Regions from separate parts of the Glycomyces halotolerans genome, predicted to be linked through region 2. Evidence: riboswitches for the same ligand, from Rfam matches in the RefSeq annotation. Region 2 holds a riboswitch; the other holds the start of a gene.
The links. Region 2 has a riboswitch for cyclic di-AMP ahead of ACYVL2_RS00105 (C40 family peptidase). Riboswitches for the same ligand answer to the same signal wherever they lie in the genome.

Region 1 (7,461 bases), on a different contig from region 2:
GCGCCCTCAACGAGGCCTCCGTCAAGGCCTTCACCGTCGAGGGCAACCTCTACGCCGTCCCCTACGCCATCGAGAACATCGGCCTGATCCGCAACACCGCCCTCGCCGCCGAAGCGCCCACCACCTTCGAAGAGCTCATCGCCGCCGGCGAGGCCGCCGGCACCGACAACGCGCTGCTCCTGCCGGTCGGACCCGACGGCGACGCCTACCACGGCTACCCGATCTTCTCGTCCATGGGCGGCTACCTGTTCGGCGACGACGGCTCCGGCAGCCTCGACCCCAGCGACGTCGGCGTCGACTCGCCCGGCGGCATCGCCGCCTTCGAGAAGTTCGCCGAACTCGGCCAGGCCGGAGTCCTCTCGACCTCCATCGACGGCTCCAACGCCATCCCCTTCTTCACCGAAGGCCAGGCCCCGTTCCTCATCTCCGGCCCCTGGGCGCTCACCGACGCCCAGAACGCCGGCATCGAATACGAGGTCACCGCCATCCCCGGCTTCGAAGGCCAGAACCCCGCCGCCCCCTTCATGGGCGTCCAGGGCTTCTACGTCTCCTCCTCGGCCCAGAACGCCCTGTTCGCCCAGGAGTTCGTCACCAACTACGTGCTCACCGAGGACCTCCAGCTCAAACTCGCCGAAGCCGGCGGACGCCTGCCCGCCCTCACCGCCGCCGCCGAGGCCTACTCCGAAGGCAACGCCGACGTCCAAGGCTTCGCCGCGGCCGGCGAACACGCCGTCCCCATGCCGAACATCCCCGCGATGAACGCCGTCTGGGAGCCCTTCGGCCGCGCCGAAGCCGACACCATCGACGGCACCACCGACGGCGAGGACGCCGCCACCACCGCCGCCCAGAGCATCCGCGACGCCATCGCGGGCTCCTAGCCGCCGACGAGCAAAGGAAGCTTCACAGTGCTCGACCAACGTTCCCAGGCGGCCGGATCCGGCACCGCCGCGGGCCAGATCGCCAAGATCGCCGTGCTCGCGCTGGTGGCGGCCCTGGCCGCCTGGGCGGCGTTGCCCCTCGTCCGCGCCCAGGCCTGGTGGGCCCTGGTCATCGAGGCGGCCGTCGTCGCGACCCTCTTCTACGTCTACCTGCAGCGCCGCACCATCCCCCCCAAATACCTCGTACCCGGGACGCTGCTGCTCATCGCCTTCCAGATCATCCCGGTCATCATGACCATCGGCACCTCCTTCTCCAACTACGGCGACGGCCACCGAGTCGGCAAGGAACAGGCCGTCGAGGCGATCGTCGCCGCCGGAGTCCAGCAGACCCCCGGCGGCACCACCTACCTCCTCGCCGCCGGCGAATCCGCCTCCGGCGAACTCACTCTCCTGCTCACCGACACCTCCGACGGCTCCACCTGGGCCGGCACCGAAGAGGGCCTCTCAGCGCTCCCCGAGGCCGAGACCGACCAGTCCGGCCGCGTCACCGCCGCCGAGGGCTACACCGTCTGGGACCTCGCCGAGCTGAACGAACGCCAGGACGAGCTGACGGCGCTGGCCGTGCCCACCGGCGAGACCACCGGCATCAAGGTGCAGGGCCTGTCGGCGTTCGAAGGCGCCTCCACCCGCTCCTACGACGAGGCCTGCGACTGCATCACCGACAGCGCCACCGGCACCGTCTGGCACGCCGACGACGAGACCGGCACCTTCCTCACCGAGGACGGCCGGGCCGCCCTGGTCGGCTGGCGGGTCAACATCGGCTTCGAGAACTACACGCAGGTGCTGACCGACCCCGACATCCGCGGCCCGTTCCTCGGCGTCTTCGCCTGGAACCTCGCCTTCGCGGCAGGGAGCGTGCTGCTGACCTTCGCGGTCGGCCTGGGCACCGCGATGGCCCTCAACCGGCCGGGCATGCGCGGCACCAAGGCATACCGGGCGGTCATGATCCTGCCGTACGCGATGCCGTCGTTCGCGATGATCCTGGTGTGGGCCCAGATGTTCAACCGGGACTTCGGACTGGTCAACGAGCTGCTGGGCCTCGACGTGAACTGGTACGGCCAGGCGTGGGCCTCCCGGGCCATGGCACTGTTGGCCAACACGTGGCTCGGCTTCCCCTACATGTTCCTCATCAGCCTCGGCGCGCTCCAGGCGCTGCCGGCCGACTCGCTGGAGGCGGCCAAGATCGACGGCGCCGGCGGCGTCACCGCCTTCCGCAAGATCACCCTGCCGCTGCTGCTGGTGGCGCTCACGCCGCTGCTGATCTCCAGCTTCGCGTTCAACTTCAACAACTTCAACGCCATCGAACTGCTCACCGGCGGCGGGCCCTTCCGCGCCGGCGAGGAGGCCGGCGGCACCGACCTGCTGATCACCTACGCCTTCCGGCAGGCCTTCGGGTCGGCCAGCTCCGACTACGGCTTCGCCAGCGCGATCAGCGTGTTCATCTTCATCATCGTCGCCACCATCTCGGCGGTCATGTTCCGCACCACCCGCAAGCAGGAGGACGTGTACTCATGACCCGCACTCCCGTACCCCCGGCTCCGCGCGAGGCGACCGCGGTGACCGTCCGGCCGCCGGCCCGGGCCAGGAGACCGCGATGGTCCACATGGGCCGCCGACACCGGCTGGCGGCACCTGGTGGCCGTGCTGGTCCTGGTGTTCGCGCTCATTCCGATCGTGTACGTGGTCTCGGCGGCGTTCAATCCGAACGGGACGCTGTCGGCGACGAACCTGCTGCCGGATTCGTTCAGCCTGAACAACTTCCGGCGGCTGTTCACCGAGGACAACATTCCCTTCGCCGCCTGGTTCGCCAACTCGCTGCTCATCGCCGTCCCGGCGGCGTTCATCTCGATCTTCATCTCGTCGCTGGCCGCGTACGCCTTCAGCAGGTTCCGCTTCAAAGGGCGCCGCCCGATGCTGCTGTTCCTGCTGCTGATCCAGATGTTCCCGGCGTTCCTGGCCGTGGTCGCGCTGTACCTGATCTTCGGCGGCATCGGCGAGTACTACCCGGTGGCCGGGCTGAACACGAAGCTCGGGCTCATGCTCGTCTACATGGGCGGGGCGCTCGGGGTCTCGACGTGGCTGATGAAGGGCTTCTTCGACACCATCCCCAAGGAGCTCGACGAGGCGGCCACGATCGACGGCGCCAGCCACGCGCAGATCTTCTTCGGGATGATCCTGCCGCTGGCGGCGCCGATCATCGCGATCTCGGGGATCCTGGCGTTCGTGGGCACCATCAACGACTTCATCCTCGCCAGCCTGTTCCTGACCGATCGCGAGGAGATGACGCTCGCGGTCGGGCTGAAGACCCTCGTCGCCGAGAACGCGCCGGCCAGCTACTTCGGCGTCTTCGCGGCGGGCGCGCTGCTGACCTCGGTGGTGACCGTGACGGTGTTCATGAGCCTGCAGCGCTACATCGTCTCGGGGCTCACCGGCGGGGCCGTGAAGGGATGACCGATCACTGCTCGACACCGCGCCGTCCCGCTTCGGCGGGACGGCCGCGCGGGAGGGTCGGCCGTAGCCTCCCAGCGGCGCCGGCCTTCCCGCGGCGTCTCAGCTCCAGTGCGGGGGGCGCTCGTCGAGCAGTTCGCGGTCGCGGGCCGACAGGGCCCGGCCCGATCGCGGCCGCGGCGGCACCGCCTCGCCCCAGCCGTGGTCGGCCTCGTCCGAGGTCTGGTCGGGGAGCACGGCGAAGCCCTCGTCGTTCAGCTCGACGGATCGGTCGTCATCGGAGACTGCCATGGGTTGCACTTTACGCCAGGCGGGTGAACGGTCCGCAACCCGAAAGCCTCCGGGGGCGCCCGAGATCTCGGACACCCCCGGAGGCGAGTGGCGTTATTCGGCGACGCCGACCAGTTCGTAGCCGGCCTCGTCGACCGCGTCGCGGACCGCATCGGTCGCCAGCGCGTCGGCCGAGGTCACGGTGACCTTGCCGGTCTCGACGGCGACGTCGACGTTCTCGACGCCGGGCAGGCCCGAGACCTCTTCGGTCACGGCGCTCGCGCAGTGGCCGCAGGTCATGCCTTTGACGAGGTAAGTGGTCTGCATGGTCGCTCCTTTTCTCGGCATTGCTCGCTCGGGCGGTCGGCCCTCGCGTGTCAGCTCCTGAGCAGTCTGGCGACGGCGTCAGTGGCTTCCTTGACTTTCGCTTCGGCCTCTGCGGCGTCGCCTTTGACCTGGGCTTCGGCGACGCAGTGCGCGATGTGGCCTTCGAGGAGGTTGACCGCCACGGCTTGGAGGCCCTTGGTGGAGGCCGAGATCTGGGTGAGGATGTCGATGCAGTACTCGTCCTCGTCGACCATCCGCTGCAGCCCTCGGATCTGGCCCTCGATGCGACGCAGGCGGCGCCCGAGCGCCTCCTTGTCGCCGTGGTACCAGTACTGGTGGCCGTGCTCCATCTTCTGGCCCGTCTCCTCGCTCGCCATGGTGTTCGTACCTCCTCAGCCGAGTCTATACCCCTGAGGGGTATCTCGGCAACCGTTCGTCATTCCCGTGCAGCGGCCCGTAGTATTCCGTGCCATTCCCAGAGAAATTCTCCACCCGCCCTTGTCAAGCGGGCGCGGTGGCTCTAACGTGAAGCCGTCGCATGGGAAACTCGGCCGCACCCCGCTGCCGCCAGGCGACACCGCCGAATCGCGAAGCACCCCAACCAAGGTGAGGCTTGCGAGCCGAGGACGGGCTGCGCGCGAACCGGGGAACCAGGGCGATCGACGCCGCGAAAGCGACCGATTCGATCGGGGTGAATCCCGCCTCAGGGCGGGTAGGGCGAACCTTCTTCCCGCCCGAATCCGACAGCTAACCCGGTAGGCGGCAGAAGGAAGGAGCGCATCACTGGTGCGTACCCGGCGTCCGATAGCCGTGCTCATGGCCGCGGTGCTGCTGCCCGTGTCGGCCCTCGTGCTGACCGCGGGCCAGGCCACAGCCGAGCCCTCCCCCGAGGAGGTCGAGGCCGACATCGACGAGCGCCACGCCGAACTCGAACTCGTCATCGAGGACTACAACGCCAAGAACGAGGAACTCGAGGACGCCGAGAAGCTCATCGCCGAGATCGAGGCCGAGCTGCCCGAACTCGAAGCGGCCGTCGCCGAGAGCGCCGAGCGGATCGCCGACATCGTCGCCGTCGCCCACACCGGCGGCGAGTTCGCGATGGTGAACTCCGTCCTCAGCGGCGACCCCCGGGACTTCGCCGACCGCCTCACCTACCTGGAGTCGCTCACCCAGGCCGAGAACGCCCAGCTCCAGGCGCACCTGGAGCGCGGCGAAGAGCTGGAGACCCGCAGGACCGAGCTGGAGACGCTCAGGGCCGACGCCGACGAGATCCTCGGCGAGATCGAGGAGCAGAAGGACCAGATCGAGGCCGAGATCGACGAACTCGAGGTGCTGCTCGACCAGGTCACACCCGACCCGCCGCCGGCGAACAACCCCGACTACAGCGGCGACTCCACCGTGGTCCAGTTCGCCTACGACCAGCTGGGCGACCCGTACGTGTACGGCTCCGACGGGCCCGACAGCTGGGACTGCTCGGGCCTGGTGCAGGGCGCATGGGGCGCGGCGGGCTACTCGCTGTCGCACAACGTCGAGATGCAGTGGAACGAGACCGCGCGCGTCTCCCGCAGCGAGCTGCGGCCCGGCGACATCGTCTTCTACTCCGGCCTGGGGCACAACGCCATCTACATCGGCGACGAGCAGATCATCCACGCCCCGCGCACCGGCTCGAACGTCAAGATCGCAAGCATGTACATCATGGACATAGGCGGTTACGGCCGGCCTTGACCGGCCCCGCCGCACAGACTCCCCGGCGTCGGCGCGACCACTCCGTTGCCGACCTGCTGACCCGCATCGCGAGGCGCCGCCGCCGGGGGCCACCTCATCGTAGAGGCCACCGAGCGTCGGCCTAGGCCTGGTGGGCCCGGAACTCGCGGTCGTAGCGCTTGCGGCGGCCGGTGCCGCCGGCCTGCCAGGGCCGGGGCCCGGACAGGGGCCGGTAGTTGATCCCCATCGCGTCGAGCCGCTCCAGGTGGCCCGCGAGCCGCTCGCGCACCGGCGCGGCCGCCCGCGCCTCGGCCGGAGCCCACAGGACGTCGGCCAGGACCGACAGGCGCGGGAACGCCGCGTACTCCACGTCGCGGCCCCGCGGCAGGTACTCCGACCACAGCTGGCACTGGGCGCCCAGGACCGAGGAGGCCTCGACGTCGTCGGGCACCGGGTCCCAGGAGGCGACCTTGTCGATCGTGGTGTGCCCGTGGATGCGCAGCGGCTCGTCGCCGCCGTCGCCCTCGTAGTGGTCGAAGTAGACGTACGGTTCGGGGGAGACGATGACCTCGTGCCCGGCGTCGGCGGCCTTCTTGACGTAGGCCTCGTTGCGCCACACCGCGATCACCGCTTCGGCGGGCGCGCCGCCTCCTTCGAGGATCTCGTCCCAGCCGATGACCCTGCGGCCCAGCGAGGTGAGATGCTCGGTGAAGGCCCGGGTGAACCAGGCCTGGACGCCGCGGACGTCGCCGATGCCCTCGCGCTCCATCAGCTCCTTGGCGGTCCGCGACCGCTCCCACTGCGCGGTGGGGACCTCGTCGCCGCCGATGTGGATGAACGGGGAGTCGAACACCGCCGCGACCGTGTCGAAGACCTCGCGGGCGAACGCCAGGGCCTCCTCGGTCGGCTCGAGGACCTCCTCGAAGACCCCGAAGGTGGTCGCCACCGGTTCGGGCGCGCCGGCGCCGAGCTCGGGGTAGGCGGCCAGCACGGCGCGGGTGTGGCCGGGGAGGTTGATCTCCGGGACCACCAGGATGCGCCGCTCGTTCGCGTAGGCGACGATCTCGCGCAGGTCGTCGAGGGTGTAGTGGCCCCCGTGCGGCGTGCCGTCGAACTCCTGGACGTCCAGGGCGTGGCCCACGACCGTCTCGCCGCGCCAGGAGGCCACCTCGGTGAGCCTGGGACGCGAGGGGATCTCGATGCGCCAGCCCTGGTCGTCGGTCAGGTGCAGGTGGACGACGTTGAGCCGGTGCAGCCAGGCCCGGTCGATCATGCGCAGCACGAAGTCCTTGGGCTGGAAGTGCCGGGCCACGTCGAGCATGACCCCCCGCCAGCGCAGCCGCGGCTCGTCCTCGATCACCACGTTCGGGACCTTCGCCTCGGCGCTGGGCGCCGACCGCAGCGAGGCGGCCGGCAGCAGCTGGCGCAGCGTCGCGATGCCGCGCGAGATCCCGGCCGGGTGGGCGGCGGACAGGTCGACGCCGCCGGGGCCGGCCTCGAGCCGGTAGGCCTCGGCCTCGGTCGTCAGATCCTGGGGCCGGGAGCCTTCGAGCCGCAGGCGCACCGCCGGGCCGTCGAAGGCCTCGGCGACCGGCAGCCGCAGGCCGGTGCCGCGTGCCAGGAGGTCGGACAGGAGCCAGGCCAGGCCGGTGGTCTCGGGGTCGGGGGCGACGATGGCGCCGAGGGAGGCGAGGTCGAGCTCGCCGCCGGTGGCGGTGAGGTGGCGCGGCTGCGGGATCAGCGATATGCGGCGCGGCATGGGGGGCTCCTGTGTT
Region 2 (7,461 bases):
GCGACACGCCCGGAGGGTGTGGACGTGGAGCAGGCGGTGGTGGGCACGGTGCTGGGCGAGACGGTGTTCGCGGCGCTGCGGCGCATCGCGCACATCGCGGCGTCGGCTCGGATCCAGTCGGGCGGGGGTACGTCGGGCACAATGGGTCCGTGATCCCTCGCCCGTCGCCCCGTAAGCCGGCGTCGCAAGCGGCGCCTCGGCCTGGACTGGAATCGCGGTGCCCATGCTGAACGCTCTCCGATTCGATGTCGACTCCGACCGTCCGAGTCTGCTGCATCTGGTCGCCGACGAGGTGGTGCAGTCGAGCATCGATCTCGACGATCCGGCCTATCTCGACGCCGAGTACATGCAGCGCATCTCGTACCTGGTCGACGCGGTCGCCGAGCCGAGGCGGCCGCTGCGGGTGCTGCATCTGGGTGCGGGGGCGTTGGCGATGGCGCGGTATGTGGCCGCGACGAGGCCGGAGTCGTACCAGCAGGCGGTCGAGACGAACGCCGAACTGGTGTCGCTGGTGCGGGCGGAGGCGCCGCTGCCGCGCAGGGTGCGGGTGAAGATCCGCCGGGCCGATGCCCGCGAGGCGCTCGAGGCGGCGCCGGACGGAAGCTATGAGCTCATCGTCACCGACGTGTACGAGCGGGCGCGAGTGCCGGCGCATGTGACCACTGTGGAGTTTTTGCGGGAGGCGAAGCGGGTGCTGCGCCCCGGCGGGCATTACGCGGTGAATCTGTGCGACGGGGGCCGGATGCGGTTCTTGAAGCCGGCGCTGGCGGCGATGGCCGAGGTGTGGGGCCGCTCGGCCGTGATGGCCGAGCCGGCGGTCCTTCGTGGGAAGCGGTTCGGGAACGTCGTGGCCGCGGCGGCCGACGTCGAGCTGCCGGTGCGGGAGCTGCGGCGCCGCTGCGCCGGTGCGCCGTTCCCGTGCCGGGTGCTGGAGGGCGGTGAGCTCGCCGAGTACATCGGCGGCGCCGTCCCGGCGACCGATGCCGCGGCGATGCCGAGCCCACCTCCTCCGGCCTCGCTCCGATCGTTCTAGGCGAGTCCGGCGGATGAGTGAAGCCGCTGGATAGTGACCCTCTCTACCTGCCTGTCCTCACTGTCCGTTACCGGATTGTGGATAATTTCACAACCTTCTTGGCGACGCCGGTCACGTCGACTAGCGTCAGCTCCTGTTCCGGTCGGGACGTCAGGACCTCCCCCAGAGGCCCTCCCGCCGGACCGCCGAACTGCGCGACGCGAGCCGGGCCCCATCCCTCCGGGTCCCGTCCTCGTCGAAGCGCAGGCCGGGAACCCACCGCGACGAGGAGACTCGTGAGGCCGGCGCCTGTGGCGCCGCCCGTTCGCAGGGGTGAATCCCGCCGTTGATCCCCATCTCGGCGGGTAGGGCGCGCTTCCCAGCCCGAACCCGACAGCTAACCCGGTAGGCGGCCGAGGAAGAAAGGCCATCCTGTGGACCGAGCCTGCCCCGAAACGCGAGAGCGTTCGCGAGCGAACGGCATCATCCGCCGAGCCGCCCTCTACGCAGGTGTCACCGCCATTGCCGTGAGTGTGGCCACCATCTTCGCGGCATCTCCCGCCGAAGCGGTCGACATCGACTATGACGAGGCGACCTCGGCGGAAATCGAAGACCATATCGCCGAACTCGAGACCGAACGGGCCGAGACCGAGGACCGCCTCGCGGACCTGCGGCAGCGGCTCAGCCAGGCCCGCGCGGTCATCGACGAGGTCAGCGCCGAATACGGCAGCCCCAAGGCCCGGCTCGACCGGGTCACCGTCGCCGTCGACTCCGCCGAGGAGGACCTCGGCGCGAAGATGGCGAGTCTGGTCGGCTTCGCCAAGGAGCAGACCGACCGGTTCGAGGAGGCCCAGGCGGCCACCGAGGACGCGATCGCGTTCGGGGCCGACATCGCCGAGGCCGAAGCGGCGATCGCCGAACTCGACGAGCAGATCGACGAGGCCGAGCAGGCCGCCGAAGCGGCGGCCGAAGCAGAGGCGCAAGCCGAGGCGGAGGCGGCGGCCGAGGCAGCGGCGGCGGAGGCCGCGGCGAGCGAGCCGGCCTCGAACTCCGATTCGGGTTCGAGCTCGGACACGGTCGCCTCGTACAGCTCCGACGCCGCGACCGCGGCGGTCGAGTTCGCCCGCGCGCAACTGGGCGAGCCCTACGTCTACGGCGCCGCCGGCCCGGACTCGTGGGACTGCTCGGGACTGGTCCAGGGCGCCTACGCGGTCTCCGGCATCTCGCTGACCCACTACACCGTCGCCATCTGGAACGAGACCACGCCGATCGACCGCTCCGACCTGCGGCCCGGCGACCTGGTGTTCTACGCCGGTCTCGGCCACATGGCCATCTACATCGGCGGCGGCGAGGTCATCCACGCGCCCAAGCCGGGCGATGTGGTGAAAACCGCCGGGATCGACATGATGGGCATCGACGGCTACCGCCGCGTCTGACCGAACCCTATATCATATATCCTATAGGAAATATAGTCGGCGCTCGGCGCACGACGAAGGGCCGGGGCTCACGCCCCGGCCCTCTTACGTCTTATCGCTCACGCAGTCAAGCGGCCTCCGCCATGACCTGGTCGTTCGCCAGTTCCTTCAGGCGCGCCAGCGCCTGGATCTCCAGTTGCCTGATGCGCTCGCGCGACAGGTGGAACCGGTGGGCGACCTCGGTCAGCGAGTGCTCCCGCCCGTCTTCGAGCCCGTAGCGGGCCTTGACGATTCCGGCGGAGCGCTCGTCGAGGTGGTTGAGCATCATCTCGATGCGCTGCCGCTCCATTCCGGCGAGCACGACGTCCTCAGGGCTCGGCTCGTCGGAGTCGGCGACCAGGTCGCCGAGGTTGGTATCGCCGTCGTCGCCGATCGGCGTGTCGAGGGAGACCGTGTCCTGGCTCCAGCGGATGAGCTCGTTGACCCGCTCGACGGTGACTCCCAGAGCCTTCGCGACTTGGTCGGGCTCGGGGTCGCCGCCCAGCTCACGGGTGAGCTGGCGGGTGACGTTGCGCATCCGGTTGACGTCCTCGACCAGGTGCACCGGCAGGCGCACGGTGCGCTCCTGCTGGGCGATCGCCCGGCTGATGGCCTGGCGGATCCACCACGTGGCGTAGGTCGAGAACTTGAACCCGCGCTGGTAGTCGAATTTCTCAACGGCGCGGACCAGGCCGGTGTTGCCCTCCTGGATCAGGTCCAGCATCGGCATACCGGAGCGAACGTAGCGGCGGGCGATCGACACGACCAGGCGCAGGTTCGCTTTGATGAACTGCTCCTTGGCGCGCGCCCCGTCCTCCACCAGGCGCTTCAGCTCCTTCTCGCCGGCACCCGCGAAGGTCTTCCCCTCGGCCAGCAGGTGCTTGGCGAACAGGCCGGCTTCGACCGCCTTGGCCAGTTCGACCTCGGCGGCTGCGTCCAGCAACGGCGTCTTGGAGATCTCGTGCAGGTAAACACCTACCAGATCTCGCTCCTCAGCGACCTCTTCGGTGGTGAGGGTGGGTGTAGTCGTAGTCTCCACGCTCAAGGTCTCCTCCAGCTTCCTCGTCCCCCGGGCACCGACTGAACGGTGCACTAGTTACAACGACCGCTTCGTTGCGTGGAATTCCGTGCCCCGGTGTTCGATACACCACGGTTACTGAACCGATGCCGTTCGGTGGCCCCTGGCGGGGCCGCCGCACCGACCCGATAACCCGGCCCTCAATGGAAGGCCTCGTTCACGGTTCCTATTCCCTAGACGGGGGTTCGGACCGATCATGATGCCGTTGAGATGGGTGTCACTGCTACCTCAGGAGGAGCATGCCGCCCATCGGCCTCGGTCACGGTATTGCCCGGTCCGCTTCATCGCAAACCTTCAATCTATAGGGGTACACGCGCTCTACCTTGAAAAAGTTGAGAGATAATCTCAATGCGGCCCCTATCACTGCGATGCCGACCGCAAAGGCCACGACTCTCTGATGCCTGCACCATAGCGGAACGTAAGGGTGACGAGCAACACCTTTCTTGGCGCACCGGAGTCGGATGTCGGGCACTCAGCGTTCCCGAACAATTGCGCACAGTGGTCGACTCGCTGATCGCGACCGACGAAGATCACGTTCAACGCAGCTGCAGCGTAGAGTTATGCAAGTGTCTGAAGAACGCCTAGTGTGGGTCGACTGCGAGATGACCGGCCTCGACCCCGAGACCGAAGCCCTCATTGAGATCGCCGCGCTCGTCACCGAACCCGACCTCACCCCGGTCGACGACGGCATCGACCTCGTGATCGCATGCGAACCCGCCAAGCTCGACAACATGGGCCCCGTGGTCACCGACATGCACGCCAAGTCCGGCCTGACCGACGAGGTCCGCGCGGCCGACGTCTCGCTGGACCAGGCCGAGGACGAGGTGCTCGAATACGTCAAGCAGCACGTGCCCGAGGCCCGCACCGCGCCGCTGTGCGGGAACTCGATCGCCACCGACCGCACCTTCATCGCCAAGTACATGCCCCGCCTCGACGACCACCTCCACTACCGGATGATCGACGTCTCCTCGATCAAGGAGCTGGCACGGCGCTGGTACCCCCGCGTCTACTACAACCAGCCGGCCAAGGGCCTGGCCCACCGCGCGCTGGCCGACATCAAGGAGAGCATCCGCGAACTCGAGTACTACCGCAAGACGGTGTTCGTGCAGCTCCCCGGCCCGAGCTCCGACGAGGCGAAGCAGGCCGTCGCCGAACTGGACGCTGAGACGCCGAACACCTGACCCGGTTGACGGAATCGCCCCGACCGCGGCTATGATTGTCGGCGGTTACCAGGGTTCCCTTGGTGAACTGAATACATGGTGGTCGTAGCTCAGCTGGTAGAGCGCTTGGTTGTGGTCCAGGAGGTCGCGGGTTCAAGCCCCGTCGATCACCCCATTGAGAAAGCCTCGCGGGCAACCGCGGGGCTTTTTCCGTGCCTCCAGCGCTCGGTGGTGGTCCAGGAGGTCGCAGCGCGAAGCGCCCTCAGCCCAGCAAGCCCCGTCGATCACCCCATGTTCTGCGAGGGCCTCGCGGGCAACTGCGGTGCCCTCTCCGTGCCTACCGGCCCCGCAGGCGACCGCGGGGCTCTTCTCTGCGCCGGTTCTGTCGCACCCGGAGGTTAGGTTCGGAGGCGATGACCCTCGGCCGACCTTCAGTCGTCCGTCGGAGAGCCGGCGAGGCGCCGGTGCGGGACCGGTGCCTCGTCGGTCTTCATTCAGAGGCGGGGCCTGCGGCGCTCGCGCTGCTTGCGGCGCTTCTCATCGAGGGTCGGGCGAATGATCTTCCGCTCGGCCACGGTCAAGGCTCCGGCGACGACCAGGAGCGGCATCACGACCCAGATCGGCCAGAAGTACTGCGTGTTGCCTCCGGTCAGTGCCATCACGAAGAGCCACACGCCCAAGTTGATGCCGATCGGGATGGACACTCCGAACCAGAGCCATTTGATCCACTGCGGCGTCGGGCTCCGCTCGGGCTCGCCGGCGTCCAGGATCGCTTGGTACGCGGGAAGGTCCAGGAGCACCACCTCGGCGTCGCCGAGCGTCTTCGCCTCCATGACGGACTCGACGCGCTTCTCGTACTCCTCGAGCGTCAGATATCCCTTGTCGACGGAGGACCGCAAGAGTTCGGCGAGGGCGCCGCGTTCGGCGTCGCCGATGCGCGTGCCGCGGTCACGGTAGCGCTCGAGTGAGGACATGGGGACTCCTTCTGGGTGTGCCGAGAAAGGGGCTTCAGCAGCCGTCGTCGCGATCGCCGGTGAGCCATTGGGCCAGGAAGATCGCGGCCATGATCCCGACCGGCCAAGCGGGCCAGAAGTACTGGACCTCTCCCGAGACGATCGAGGAGAGCAGCCAGATCGTGATCGTCGGTACGGCGACCCAGACCAGGCCGTGCAGCGACGAAGGCAGGCCACGATGGCCATGGCGGTGGTGGACGTGCCCGTGGCCGTCCTGCTCCCGTTCGGCGCGATCATCGGCGGGCGCGTCGAAGGTGCTCGGCGACCTGTCGTCGGTCCGGCCGAACGGCAGGTCGTCGAAGACGAGGTCGAGCTCGGCGTTCGTCTTCGCGCCGTACACCGCCCGCGTGCGCTCGTCGAACTCGGACAGCTCGAGGCGCCCCTCGTCGAGGGCTCGTTTGAGGAGGGCAACGGCTTCGTCCCGATCGGCGTTCGAGATGCGAAGCCTTCCTCGGTCTTCGCTCACAAGATCAGTATGGCATTCGTCTTCGGCTCTCGGCGGGCCCGCTCCCGTGCTCATTCGTCGTCTCCTCTGCTCGTCAACTTCTGGGCCAAAGTGATCGCACCGAGGCTGATGATCGCCCAGAACGGCCAGAAGCCCTGGGTCTCGCCGGTGATGAGGAGCACGAACAGCCAGATCGGGAGGGTGGTGCAGGAGACCCAGATGAGGGCCTGGGTCATCCCCGACAGCCGACTCCCGCCGCCTTCGACGCGTTCGCGCACGGCCGCCTCGCGCTCGGCTCGCTCCTCGGGAGTCAGATCGATGGTGTGCACCGAGCTGTCGTGGGCCCGACTCACCGGCAGATCCTGGAAGACCAGGTCGAGCTCGGCATTGGTCTTGGCCTCGTAGGTGGCCTTCGAACGCTCGTCGAACTCACTGAGCTCGATGCGTCCTTCCTCGAGGGCCTCCCGCAGCTGCTCTATGGCGCGCTCGCGTTCGGCGTTCGAGATCCGGACCCTTCCGGCGTCGTCATTCATGACGCCATTATGACATCATGACGTTATCGGCGTTGGGCCGCGCTCGCCGCCAGCTCTCCCAGCATCGCGACGCCGCCGTCGGGGGCGGTCAGGACCCACACGCCGTCGTCGCAGATCGCGATCGTGTGCTCGGTGTGCGCGGCGATGGAGCCGTCATCGGTGACGATGGTCCAGCCGTCCTCGAGTTCGGCGGTGTCCGGCGAGCCGAGGGTGATCATCGGCTCGATCGCCAGGGCCATGCCGGGCCGCAGCTTCGGGCCCTCGCCGGGATTGCCGTAGTTGAGGATGTGCGGGTCCTGGTGCATCTCGGTGCCGATGCCGTGCCCGCCGAATCCGGTCACGATCCCGTAGTCGCCGGCGGCGTCGACGGCGCGTTCGACGGCGTTCGAGATCCCGCCGAGGCGCTTGGCGGTGGCGGCGGCCCGGATGCCGGCCCACATGCCGGCCTCGCAGGCCTCGCGCAGCGCGGTCAATTCGGGGGCGACCCGGCCGACTTCGATGGTGATGGCCGCGTCGCCGTGCCAGCCGTCGAGGACCGCGCCGACGTCGACCGAGAGCAGGTCCCCGTCGGCCAAGACGGCCTCCTCGGAGGGGATGGCGTGGACGACCTGCTCGTTGACCGACGAGCAGATGGAGGCCGGAAAGGGCCCGTAGCCGATGTCATAGCCCTTGAACGATGGCACCGCGCCGGCCGAGCGGATGACGTCCTCGGCGATGCGGTCGAGTTCCGCCGTCGACACCCCGGCCTTGGCGTGGTCGCGCATGG

Region 1: linked by a shared signal. The riboswitch ahead of ACYVL2_RS08820 (C40 family peptidase) and the one ahead of ACYVL2_RS00105 (C40 family peptidase) in region 2 are both predicted to bind cyclic di-AMP.

What each region holds. Positions count from the first base shown of each region.
Region 1 is NZ_BAAGXZ010000007.1:167,891-175,351, reverse strand. It holds gene ACYVL2_RS08850 (sugar ABC transporter substrate-binding protein) at 1-878, shown strand, start outside; gene ACYVL2_RS08845 (ABC transporter permease subunit) at 906-2,453, shown strand; gene ACYVL2_RS08840 (sugar ABC transporter permease) at 2,450-3,388, shown strand; gene ACYVL2_RS08835 (hypothetical protein) at 3,488-3,676, opposite strand; gene ACYVL2_RS08830 (heavy-metal-associated domain-containing protein) at 3,770-3,982, opposite strand; gene ACYVL2_RS08825 (metal-sensitive transcriptional regulator) at 4,033-4,359, opposite strand; cyclic di-AMP (ydaO/yuaA leader) riboswitch at 4,591-4,759, shown strand; gene ACYVL2_RS08820 (C40 family peptidase) at 4,769-5,707, shown strand; gene ACYVL2_RS08815 (beta-N-acetylhexosaminidase) at 5,829-7,445, opposite strand.
Region 2 is NZ_BAAGXZ010000001.1:20,028-27,488, forward strand. It holds gene ACYVL2_RS00095 (MerR family transcriptional regulator) at 1-153, shown strand, start outside; gene ACYVL2_RS00100 (spermidine synthase) at 224-1,033, shown strand; cyclic di-AMP (ydaO/yuaA leader) riboswitch at 1,303-1,439, shown strand; gene ACYVL2_RS00105 (C40 family peptidase) at 1,540-2,448, shown strand; gene ACYVL2_RS00110 (sigma-70 family RNA polymerase sigma factor) at 2,555-3,511, opposite strand; gene orn (oligoribonuclease) at 4,111-4,725, shown strand; tRNA gene ACYVL2_RS00120 (tRNA-His) at 4,804-4,879, shown strand; gene ACYVL2_RS00125 (DUF1707 SHOCT-like domain-containing protein) at 5,199-5,678, opposite strand; gene ACYVL2_RS00130 (DUF1707 SHOCT-like domain-containing protein) at 5,713-6,183, opposite strand; gene ACYVL2_RS00135 (DUF1707 SHOCT-like domain-containing protein) at 6,234-6,695, opposite strand; gene map (type I methionyl aminopeptidase) at 6,719-7,461, opposite strand, start outside.